DNA from 2 places in the Streptomyces sp. NPDC048603 genome. Region 2 is predicted to be linked to the other one. Evidence: predicted binding sites of a transcription regulator. Region 2 holds the regulator's gene; the other holds the start of a gene.
What was found. The regulator HspR, encoded in region 2, represses chaperone genes until heat shock. The targets are predictions, from matches to a motif close to TTGAGNNNNNNNNNCTCAA.

Region 1 (5,447 bases), on a different contig from region 2:
CCGGAGGCCGACCATCAGCCGCGATCCACGGTGGCGCGTTCCGCTCCTGCCCGCAGTCACCGCCCTCGCCCTCGGGCTGTGGGGCCTCGAACGGGGCCGGAGCATGTGGCGCGACGAGTCCGTCACCTGGCAGGTGGCCCACCGCCCGCTCGCCGACCTGTGGGGCCTGCTCGACCGGGTCGACGCCGTGCACGGCCTCTACTACCTCCTCCTGCACGGCCTCTTCGCCCTCTGGGACGGCGGCCTGTGGACCCTCCGCCTCCCCTCGGTCGCCGCCACCGCCCTCGCCGCGGCCGGGGTCGCCGCCGTCGGCCGCCGCCTGGCGGGCGACCGCGCGGGCCTGTGCGCCGGTCTGCTGTACGCCGTGCTCCCGCCGGTGCAGATGTACGCCCAGGAGGGCCGCTCGTACGCGCTCGTCGCCGCGGCCGTGATCTGGTCGACGTACGCGCTGCTGCGCGCCCGCTGGGTCGCCTACACGGCGCTGCTCGTGCTCGCCTGCTGGCTGCACGAGTTCGCGGTCCTCGCCCTGCTCGCGCACGCCTTCACCGGCCGCCGCTCCCGCGGCTGGCGGTGGAGCGCCGCCGCGGTCTGCGCCCTGCTGCTCCCGCTGGCGGTGCTGAGCGCCGGGCAGGCCGGGCGGCAGCTCGGCTGGCTCGGCCGGCCGAGCGTCGCGGACTGGGCGGCGTACGCGGTGGTCGTGGCGGTCTCCCTGGCCTGCGCCCGGGGGGCGGACCGGGAGCTGGTGCGGGTGGCGCTTCCGCTGGCCCTGCTCCCGGCCGGGCTCCTGATGACCGTCTCCCTGGTCAACCCCTGGTACGTCGACCGGTACGTCCTCTACTCGCTGGCCGGTGTCGCCCTCCTCGCGGGCGCCGCCCTGCCGCGGCTGCGGCCGCGCGTCTGGATCCCGCTCACGGCCGCCCTCGCCGCGGCCTTCCTGCCCTGGAGCCTGTGGCTGCGCACGCCCGAGAGCCGCAAGGACGACGCGCTCGCCGTCGCCGAGGCGGTCCGGGCCACGGCCCGCCCCGGCGACGCCGTCCTCTTCCTGCCGTCCCGTCGCCGGGAATGGCTGCTGTCCTCCCCGGACGTCTACGCCGGGCTGCAGGACCTGGCTCTGGACCGGACCCCCACGGCCTCCCGCAGCCTGTGGGGCACGGAGCTGCCCTCGACGGAGATCCGGACCCGGCTGGCCGGGGCCGGCCGGGTCGTGGCCCTGTTGGACCCGGCGGACCAGCCGCGCGACCCGTACCCGCGGGAGGCGGTCAAACGGCAGACGCTGGTCGCGTACTTCGACCTGTGCTCGATCCGGGAGGTGCGGGGTGCCCGGGTCGCGCTCTACGCCCGCCAGGGGGAGTGCGGCTGACCTTGACCGAGTCCGGTCGGGGCATCAGGCCGGGTCGAAACCGGTTGGCCGGCCACCCGCCCCGGGCGAGGATGGGCCGCCACCCGTCCGTGATCTTCCGCCCGGAGCCGCCCGATGTCCGCAGATCCCCGCCCCCTCGGCCACCCGCTCGTCTCCGCCGAATGGCTCGCCGACCGGCTCGGCGATCCCGGCCTCGTCGTCCTCGACGCCTCGGTCGGCGCCCACCGGGGGACCGCCCGGCGGATACCCGGCGCCCGGCCCTTCGACCTCGACGGCGCACTCTCCGACCACTCCTCGCCCGTACCACACACCATGCCGTCCGCGGCCGCCTTCGCCGAGGCGGTGCGCGCCCTCGGCGTGGACGACACCAGCGCGGTGGTGGCCTACGACGCCGCCGGCGTCTACTCCAGCGCCCGCGCCTGGTGGATGCTGCGCGCGATGGGCTTCGACCGGGCGGCCGTCCTGGACGGCGGCCTGCCCGCCTGGGAGGCGGCCGGTCTGCCGGTGGAGCGACGGCCGGCCTCGTACGAGGGACCGCGCGGCTCCTTCACCGCCCGGCCCCGCCCCGGACTGCTGGCCGACAGCGCCGAGGTGCTCACCGCGCTCGCCGACCCGGCCGCCACGGTCCTCGACGCCCGCAGCCGCGGCCGTTTCGCCGGCACCGCCCCGGAACCCCGCCCGGGCCTGCGCCCCGGCCACATGCCGGGAGCCCGCAACCTCCCCTTCACCGAGCTCCAGACCTCCGACGGCCGGATGCTCCCGGTGCCGGAGCTCCGTGCCGCCCTCGCCGCCGTGGCTCCCGCCACGGACCGGCTGTTCTTCAGCTGCGGCTCGGGCGTCACGGCCTGCGTCCTGGCCCTGGCGGCCGACCTGGCCGGCCACCGGGACCTCACGGTGTACGACGGCTCCTGGAGCGACTGGGGCCGCGAGTCGGACCTGCCGGTCACCACCACCGGCTGACGGGCCTGACCGGAGGCGGCGGCTTCAGCCGGCCGGCCGAAGCGCCTTCGGGGACCCCAGGAGAGCCGCGGGCAGATAACCGGACCGGACGGCGGGCTCCCAGCCGTGCACCTGGACGGCGAGGGCGGCGAGGGCCAGGGTGCCGACCGGCAGCAGGCTCCGGGGAGCCGGATCGGCTCCCACTGCGTCCCGGTGCTCGGCGAGCCGGGCCGCGAGCGCCTGCTCGAAGGCGTCCCGGTCGTCGTCCAGCAGGACCCGGAGCAGGCGCTGGTCCTGCGTCAGCGGGCCGGCCGCGTCCAGCTTCCGGGCGGCCTCGGCGCGCTCCTCGGCCGTCGGCTTGCACAGCGTCACGGTGGGCCAACTGCCGGGCCGGTGCCCGCCCGACGGGGTCAGGTAGCCGCACAGCGCGTCCATCGCGGCGAGGTCCGCCGGATCCGACACCGACTCGTGGCGGGAGTAGGGGACCCCGTCCCGGACCGCGGGCGCGTAGTCGCTGCGCAGGAGCAGGCCGCTGACCCGCTCCCACTCCCACACCAGGCCGCTCACCACGCAGATCGCGAAGGCGTCGAGCCAGTCCGCGGCCGTGGCCGCCCGGTCGGTCATGTGGTCGAAGGCGATGTCCATGCTGCTGAGCTCATCGTCGATGAGCGGGAAGCGGATCTCCTGGTCACCTTCGGGGAAACAGCCGACGCTCATCACGCCCAGCGAGCACTCCGCCGCCGTCCACAGCGCGGCGCGCGCCGGGATGTCGAGCACGAGGCCACCGGCGGGCTCCTCCGCGGCGGCGCGGGCGGCGACGTGGTCGAGGAGCTCGTCCCGCATCCGGTCCAGCTCGTCCAGCCGCGCGCTTCCGTACCGGAGGTCGTACCACCGGTCGTAGGTACGCGATGTGATGCCCTCCAGCGCCCGCGCGATCCGCTCCCCGTCGACTTCGTGCACCGCCACTTCCCGCGCCACCGTCGTCCCCCTCCGCGTCCCTTGATCGTTCCAGCCGTCGCGGACGCTACCAGCGGCCTCGGACACCGCCCCGGCCCCGGCCCCGGCCCCCGCGTCCCGGCATCCGATGGCTGTTCGCCTCAGGCGAACGGGCGTTGGGGAACAGTCTCGGGCTCCGATGCATTGAGTCCGTGTAGCTCAACTTCACTGCCGGAGGGAAGATCATGGCTTCGACGTCCGTAACGCTCACCCTGCCCGTGCTGCCGCTTGACGACGAGGTCGTGCTGCCCGGCATGGTGGTTCCGCTGGACCTGACCGACGCCGAGGTGCGCGGGGCCGTCGAGGCCGCGCAGGCGGCCGTCAGGAGCGGGAAGCCCCGGGTCCTGCTCGTGCCGCGGGTCGACGGGAAGTACGCCGGCACCGGTGTGCTGGGAACCGTCGAGCAGGTCGGCAGGCTCTCCGACGGTGATCCCGGGGCGCTGATCCGCGGCCTCGGCCGGGTGCGGATCGGCGCCGGCACCACCGGCCCCGGCGCCGCCCTCTGGGTCGAGGGCGAGACCGTCGAGGAGCGGGTGCCCGACCCGCTGCCCGGGGCCGTCACCGAACTGGTCAAGGAGTACAAGGCGCTCGCCACCAGCTGGCTGAAGAAGCGCGGCGCCTGGCAGGTCGTGGACCGGGTGCAGGGCATCGAGGGCGTGGGCGCCCTCGCCGACAACTCCGGGTACTCCCCGTTCCTGACCGTCGCCCAGAAGGTGGAGCTGCTCGAGACCGGCGACCCGGTCGCCCGCCTGAAGCTCGCCGTCAAGTGGCTCAGCGACCACCTCGCCGAACAGGACGTCGCCGAGTCCATCGCCAAGGACGTGCAGGAGGGCGTCGACAAGCAGCAGCGCGAGTTCCTGCTGCGCCGTCAGCTGGAGGCGGTCCGCAAGGAGCTGCGCGAGCTGGGCGGGGAGAAGGAGGGCGAGGAGGCCGACGACTACCGCAGCCGGGTCGAGGCCGCCGACCTCCCCGAGAAGGTGCGCGAGGCCGCCCTCAAGGAGGTCGACAAGCTGGAGCGGTCCAGCGACCAGAGCCCCGAGGGCTCCTGGATCCGGACCTGGCTGGACACCGTGCTGGAACTGCCCTGGAACGAGCGCACCGAGGACGCGTACGACATCCGCGGCGCCCGCGCCGTGCTCGACGCCGAGCACTACGGGCTGGACGACGTCAAGGACCGGATCACCGAGTACCTCGCGGTCCGCAAGCGGCGCGGCGACCGCGGCCTCGGTGTCGTCGGCGGCCGCCGCGGAGGGGCCGTGCTCGCCCTCGTCGGCCCGCCCGGCGTCGGCAAGACCAGCCTCGGCGAGAGCGTGGCGCACGCCATGGGCCGGAAGTTCGTCCGCGTCGCGCTCGGCGGCGTCCGCGACGAGGCCGAGATCCGCGGCCACCGCCGCACCTACGTCGGCGCCCTGCCCGGCCGGATCGTCCGGGCCATCAAGGAGGCCGGGTCCATGAACCCGGTCGTGCTGCTCGACGAGATCGACAAGGTGGGCTCGGACTTCCGCGGCGACCCCGCCGCCGCCCTCCTGGAGGTCCTGGACCCGGCGCAGAACCACACCTTCCGGGACCACTACCTGGAGGTCGAACTCGACCTCAGCGACGTGGTCTTCCTGGCCACCGCCAACGTACTGGAGGCCATCCCCGAGGCCCTGGCCGACCGTATGGACCTGGTCCGGCTGGACGGCTACACCGAGGACGAGAAGGTCGTCATCGCCCGCGACCACCTCCTGCCCCGGCAGCTGGACCGGGCCGGCCTCGGCGCCGACGAGGTCACCCTGGAGGAGGGAGCCCTGCGCAAGCTCGCCGGGGAGTACACCCGGGAGGCCGGCGTCCGGAACCTGGAGCGGGCCGTCGCCCGGCTGCTGCGCAAGGTGGCCTCCCAGCACGAGCTGGGGGAGCGCGAACTGCCCTTCGCCATCGGCGAGCAGGACCTGCGCGGGCTGCTCGGACGTCCCCACCACGTGCCGGAGTCCGCGCAGGACCCGGCCGAGCGGCGGACCGCCGTACCCGGCGTGGCCACCGGCCTCGCCGTCACCGGCGCCGGCGGCGACGTGCTGTTCGTGGAGGCCTCCCTCGCCGACCCGGAGACCGGCGCGGCCGGGCTGACCCTGACCGGCCAGCTGGGTGACGTGATGAAGGAGTCCGCGCAGAT
Region 2 (5,447 bases):
CTGCACCACCCGGCGGATCTCGTGGTCGCGGCCGATCACGGGGTCGAGCTTGCCCTCGCGGGCCGCGGCGGTGAAATCGGTGCCGAACTTCTCCAGGGCCTTGTACTGGCCCTCGGGGTCGGGGGTGGTCACCCGCCGTCCTCCTCGTACGTTCTCGAAGGCGTCGAGCAGCTTCTTCGCGGTCGCGCCCTGCTGTGACAGGAGCTCACCGGCGGCGCCGCCCTTCGCGGCGACGGCGATGAGCAGGTGCTCGGTGGACAGGTACTCGTCGCCGAGCTTCCCGGCCCGGCCGTCGGCCTCGGCGAGCACGGCGAGCAGGTCGCGGCTGGGCTGCGGCGGGGCCACGGTGGACCCGGTGACGCTGGGCAGGCCGGCCAGGATCCGCTCGGCGCCGGTGCGTACGGCGGCCTGGTCGGCCCCGACGGCGGCCAGCAGGTCGATGATGTTCTCGTTGTCCTGGCCGGTGAGCAGGGCCAGCAGCAGGTGGGCCGGGGTCAGGTCCGGGTGGCCGTCCTTCACGGCCCTGCTGGTGGCGGCGTTGAGTGCGTCCCGGCTCCTGTTGGTCAGCTCGGCGTCCACGTGCGGCTTCTCCTCTCCGTCTCCGTACAGATACTGCCAAGGTCAACGTGCATAAAGTTGAGTCTATTCCACTCAAGGTGCTTTCGGGGCCGTCACGTACGCTTCGGCGCATGGCCCATGACGTACTCAACCCGACGCCGGAGTACCTCGCCTTCTGGCGGGAACGGCACGTGTGCACCCTGACCACCCTGCGGCCGGACGGCACCCCCCACGTGGTGCCGGTGGGCGTGACGTACGACCCGGAGGCCGGAGTGGCCCGGGTGATCAGCAACAAGCACAGCAAGAAGGTCCGCAACGTGCTGGCGGCGCAGCCGGGCCGGGCGCGGGCCGCGGTCTGCCAGATGGAGGGGCGCCGCTGGGCCACGCTGGAGGGGCACGCGGTGATCCGCGCGGACGAGGCGTCGGTCGCCGACGCGGTGGCCCGCTACGCGGAGCGCTACCGGCGGACCCCGTCGCCGAACCCGGACCGGGTGGTCATAGAGATCTCGCTGGACCGCGCGATGGGGCGGGCCTGAGCGGAAGAGGGGCAATGTCCGGTTCGCATATGGACGCGGACATCACAACGGCGCCATCGTGTTCAGGTCCACGATGGCGCCGCTGTGTGGGGGAAGCACCTGAGCGATCTGCGACGACGGGGGAATCGCGTCAGGCACTGCGGGGGGTGGCGGTGGTGATATCGGGCTCGAAGAGCTGGTGGTCACGCTGATCCAGATTGACGAAGACCATGCCGTACCGGACCTCGCAACGGACCGGTTGCGGGGCGCCCCGGGGGCGGCGCAGGCAGCGGTAGGCGCGGACGTCCTCGTCCTCCTCGCGCACGATGACAATGGGCTGGCCGAAAAGGGTGACCATCAGGGAATCGCCGGCGTGGGGGATCGCCGTGACCAGATCGATGAACTGCCACCCGGACCGGTAGGCGGAGGCCATTTCCCGCCGGAAGTCGCGGTCGTCGGGGGTCATGCGTCGGACTTCCCGTGCGGAGCGGTGCCCCAGCCGCTGTCGGGCGGTACGACGCCCCAGCCGCTGTCGTTGTCGTTCTCGCCGCCGGTCGTCGCGGGCGCTCCCCAGCCGCTGTCGGCCGGCGTACTTCCCCAACCGCTGTCGGCTATGCCGAGGTTGCCTCCGGCCACCCCGTAAGCCACAACCGTGGAGAGAGCAACGGCAACCACCGAGCGAAGCAATTTCTTATACATGGTCGACTTCGTCCTCACTGGATGGATTCCTCTCCCCCGCATCTCAGACGATGACTTATCGAGCCACGTCGATGCCACTGGGGCGATGCATCATGTTCCTGTAGATGCAAAACCCTGGGGGTGGGAGATTCAGTGACAAAGGCTGTAAACCAGACACATCCCCACCCGGTGACGGAGCTGTGCGGTCTTGGATCGGAGCTCTACGCCACTGCCCTCAGCTCCGGGCGGATCGCCCGCGTGGAAGTCGAGCACACGCCCTGCCTGCTGGAATTCGCGCTGCTCCATCCCGACCCTGATGACGCCAACTGGCTCCGTCCGGTTCCCCCTTCGGTGGCCCTGGCGCAGCGGCTCCACCCGCTGGAACGGGAGATCCTGCAGCACCGCCGCGCTTCCATCGAACTGACCGAAGCGTTTGAGCCATTCATGGCCATCAGCGCGATGAGTCCCGCACCCACCCACGCGATCACCGTGCTGGAGGGTTTCAACCGCATCAACGCGGCCCTCAACCTGGCCACTTCCGAGTGCCACACCGAGATGCTGACCATCCAGCCCGGCGGCGGCCGCGCCGAGCACGTGCTGAGCCAGGCGATCGAGCGCGACCAGCCGCTCATCCGCCGGGGCGTCAGCATGCGGACCCTCTACCAGCACACGGTCCGGCACAGCCGCGGCACGATGGCCTACATCGACCGGGTGGCCGGCGGCAAGGTGGAGTTCCGGACCCTGGAGGAGCTGGTCGAGCGGCTCATCATCTGCGACGAGTCGGTCGCCTTCATCCCGGCCCGGGACGACCAGCAGGTCGCGCTGGAGCTACGGCACCCCGCCCTGGTCCGCTACCTCATCAAGGTGTTCGAGCAGCTGTGGCACCGGGCCGTGCCGCTGCGCGAGGAGGTCTCGTACGGGCCGACCCCCGAGGGGATCTCGGGCGTGCAGCGGTCCATCGCCCAGCTCCTCGTCGAGGGCCACGTGGACGAGGCCATCGCCCGCCGGCTCGGCATGAACGTACGCACCTGCCGGGCGCACATCGCCAAACTGGCCGGAACCCTCGGCAGCGGCAGCCGCGCGCAGCTGGGCTACCGCATCGCGCAGTCGGGGATCCTGGACCACCCCGGGCAGTGAACGCGCGGAGGCCCCCGCCCTGGTACGGGCGGGGGCCTCCTGCGTGTCCGGCCGGTCGGGCCGGCTCGGCTCAGGCCTGTGGCCGGCTCGGTCAGGTGGCCGGCTCAGTCCTGCGGCCGCTTGGGCCGCCACACGACCAGCGCGCCGGTCTGCTGGACGTCCTGGTACGGGACCAGGTCGCGCCGGTACGAGGCGTGGACCTGCGCCTCGCGCTGCTGCATGGCCAGGGCCGCGCCGTCGACGGCGGCCGCCAGCTCGGCGACCCGCTGCTGGAGCGCGGCCACCTGGTTCTGCAATTCGATGATCCGCTTGATGCCGGCCAGGTTGACGCCCTCGTCCTGGGACAGCTGCTGCACCGTGCGGAGCAGCTCGATGTCCCGGGCCGAGTAGCGGCGGCCCCGCCCGGCCGTGCGGTCCGGGGAGACCAGCCCGAGCCGGTCGTACTGGCGGAGGGTCTGCGGGTGCAGGCCGGAGAGCTGAGCGGCGACCGAGATCACGTAGACCGGAGTCTCATCCGTGAGCTCATAGGGATTGCGTCGTCGGCCGTCCATCTCATGCTCCCTTCGCTGCCTCGAACAGTGCGGACCTGGGGTCCTCGTCCGCCGTGGCTTCCCGGTAGGTCTCCAGGGCCTCGCGCGCCTTGTCGGACAGTTCCGCCGGAACCGCCACCTCCACGGTGACCAGCAGGTCGCCGCGGGTGCCGTCCTTGCGGACCGCGCCCTTGCCGCGGGCCCGCATCGTACGCCCGTTCGGGGTTCCCTGGGGGAGTTTCAGCGTGACCGCCGGACCGCCCAGGGTGGGCACCCGGATCTCGCCGCCGAGCGTGGCCTCCGCGAAGGACACCGGGACGGTCACCGTCAGGTTGTCGTCCTTGCGGCCGAACACCGGGTGCGCGTCCACGTGCACGACCACGTACAGGTCGCCCGCCGGGCCGCCGCGCTCGCCCGGGGCGCCCTTGCCGCGCAGCCGGATCTTCTGGCCGTCGGTGACGCCCGCCGGGATCCGGACCTGCATGGTGCGGGAGGACCGGGCCCGGCCGCTGCCCTTGCAGACCTCGCAGGGGGTCTCGGCGATCAGGCCGCGCCCCTTGCAGTCGGCGCAGGGGTCGGTGAGCGAGAACCCGCCGCCGCTGCCCCGGGAGACCTGGCCGGTGCCGACGCAGGTCGGGCACACACGGGGCGTGCCGTTCGCGTCTCCGGTGCCGGAGCACGCCTTGCAGGGGGCCTGGGAGGACATCCGGAGCGGGACCGTGGCCCCGTCCACCGCCTCGGTGAAGCTGAGCGTCACCTCGGACTCGATGTCCTGGCCGCGGCGCGGCTGGGTACGCGTACCCGGGCCGGGGCCGCCGCGGTTGAACAGCCCGCCGAACATGTCGCCGAGGCCGCCGCCGCCGAAGCCGCCGCCCGCTCCCCCGCCCTGGGCGCCCCCGAAGAGGTCGCCCAGGTCGAAGTTGAAGTTGCCGCCGGCGCCCGGGCCGGGACGGAAGCCACCGTTGCCGAAGAGGGCGCGCGCCTCGTCGTACTCCTTGCGCTTCTTGGCGTCGCCGAGGACGTCGTTCGCCTCGGAGATCTCCTTGAAACGCTCCTCGGCCGCGGCGTCACCCTTGTTGGCGTCCGGGTGGAACTCGCGGGCGAGCTTCCGGTACGCCTTCTTGATCTCGGCCTCGGTGGCGTCCTTGGGGACGCCGAGAACCTTGTAGTAGTCCTTCTCCACGAAGTCCTTCGTGCTCACCGGCGTCCCTCCTCCCAGGTCCTGCTGCGGGTGTTACTCACTGTCCTTCTTGTCGTCGGACGACTCCTTCTCGGAGTCCTCCGACTTGGGGGCCGAAGCTCCCGGCTGCGGCTCGGCCACCGCGACCCGCGCGGGGCGGATCGTGCGCTCGCCGATCCGGTACCCCGGCTGCAGGATCGCCACGCAGGTCGTCTCGGTGACGTCCGGCGCGTACGAGTGCATCAGGGCCTCGTGGATCGTCGGGTCGAAGGGCTCGCCCTCCTTGCCGAACTGCTGCAGCCCCATCTTGGCGGCCACGGTCTCCAGCGACTCGGCGACGGACTTGAACCCGCCGACGAGCTCGCTGTGTTCCCGCGCCCGGCCGATGTCGTCGAGCACGGGAAGGAGCTCGGTCAGGAGGCTCGCCACGGCGATCTCCTTGACCGTGACCCGGTCCCGGTCGACGCGGCGGCGGTAGTTCTGGTACTCGGCCTGGAGCCGCTGGAGGTCACCGGTGCGCTCGGCGAGCGCCGTACGGGCCTGGTCCAGCTGCGCCAGCAGAGCGACATCCTGTGCGGTGTCGTCCCCGGCCGGGGACGCCGCGTCCGCCTTGTCGGCGGAGTCGGCGGCCTTCGGCTCCTCGGGCGTGCCGTCGGCGGGGACGTCCGGCTTCTCGTCGAAGCCCGGGGTCTCCTCCGACATCAGACAGCGCCGCCCTTCGGCTTGTCCTCGTCCACGATCTCGGCGTCGACGACATCGTCATCGGCCTTGGTCTGGCCCGCGTCACCGGCGGCACCCTGGGCGCCCTGCGCGTCGGCGTAGATCGCCTGGCCCAGCTTCTGGGAGACG

Region 1: a site for HspR is predicted at 3,440-3,458, ahead of lon (endopeptidase La). Genes of this name have one in related genera too.

What each region holds. Positions count from the first base shown of each region.
Region 1 is NZ_JBICVY010000007.1:377,023-382,469, forward strand. Features, by position in the region: gene ACGFQ9_RS19710 (hypothetical protein) at 104-1,360, shown strand; gene ACGFQ9_RS19715 (sulfurtransferase) at 1,475-2,320, shown strand; gene ACGFQ9_RS19720 (immunity 49 family protein) at 2,345-3,265, opposite strand; gene lon (endopeptidase La) at 3,481-5,447, shown strand, end outside.
Region 2 is NZ_JBICVY010000003.1:461,493-466,939, reverse strand. Features, by position in the region: gene clpB (ATP-dependent chaperone ClpB) at 1-579, opposite strand, end outside; gene ACGFQ9_RS08855 (pyridoxamine 5'-phosphate oxidase family protein) at 690-1,094, shown strand; gene ACGFQ9_RS08850 ((2Fe-2S)-binding protein) at 1,225-1,539, opposite strand; gene ACGFQ9_RS08845 (helix-turn-helix transcriptional regulator) at 1,905-2,888, shown strand; gene ACGFQ9_RS08840 (heat shock protein transcriptional repressor HspR) at 2,993-3,439, opposite strand; gene dnaJ (molecular chaperone DnaJ) at 3,441-4,619, opposite strand; gene grpE (nucleotide exchange factor GrpE) at 4,653-5,300, opposite strand; gene dnaK (molecular chaperone DnaK) at 5,300-5,447, opposite strand, start outside.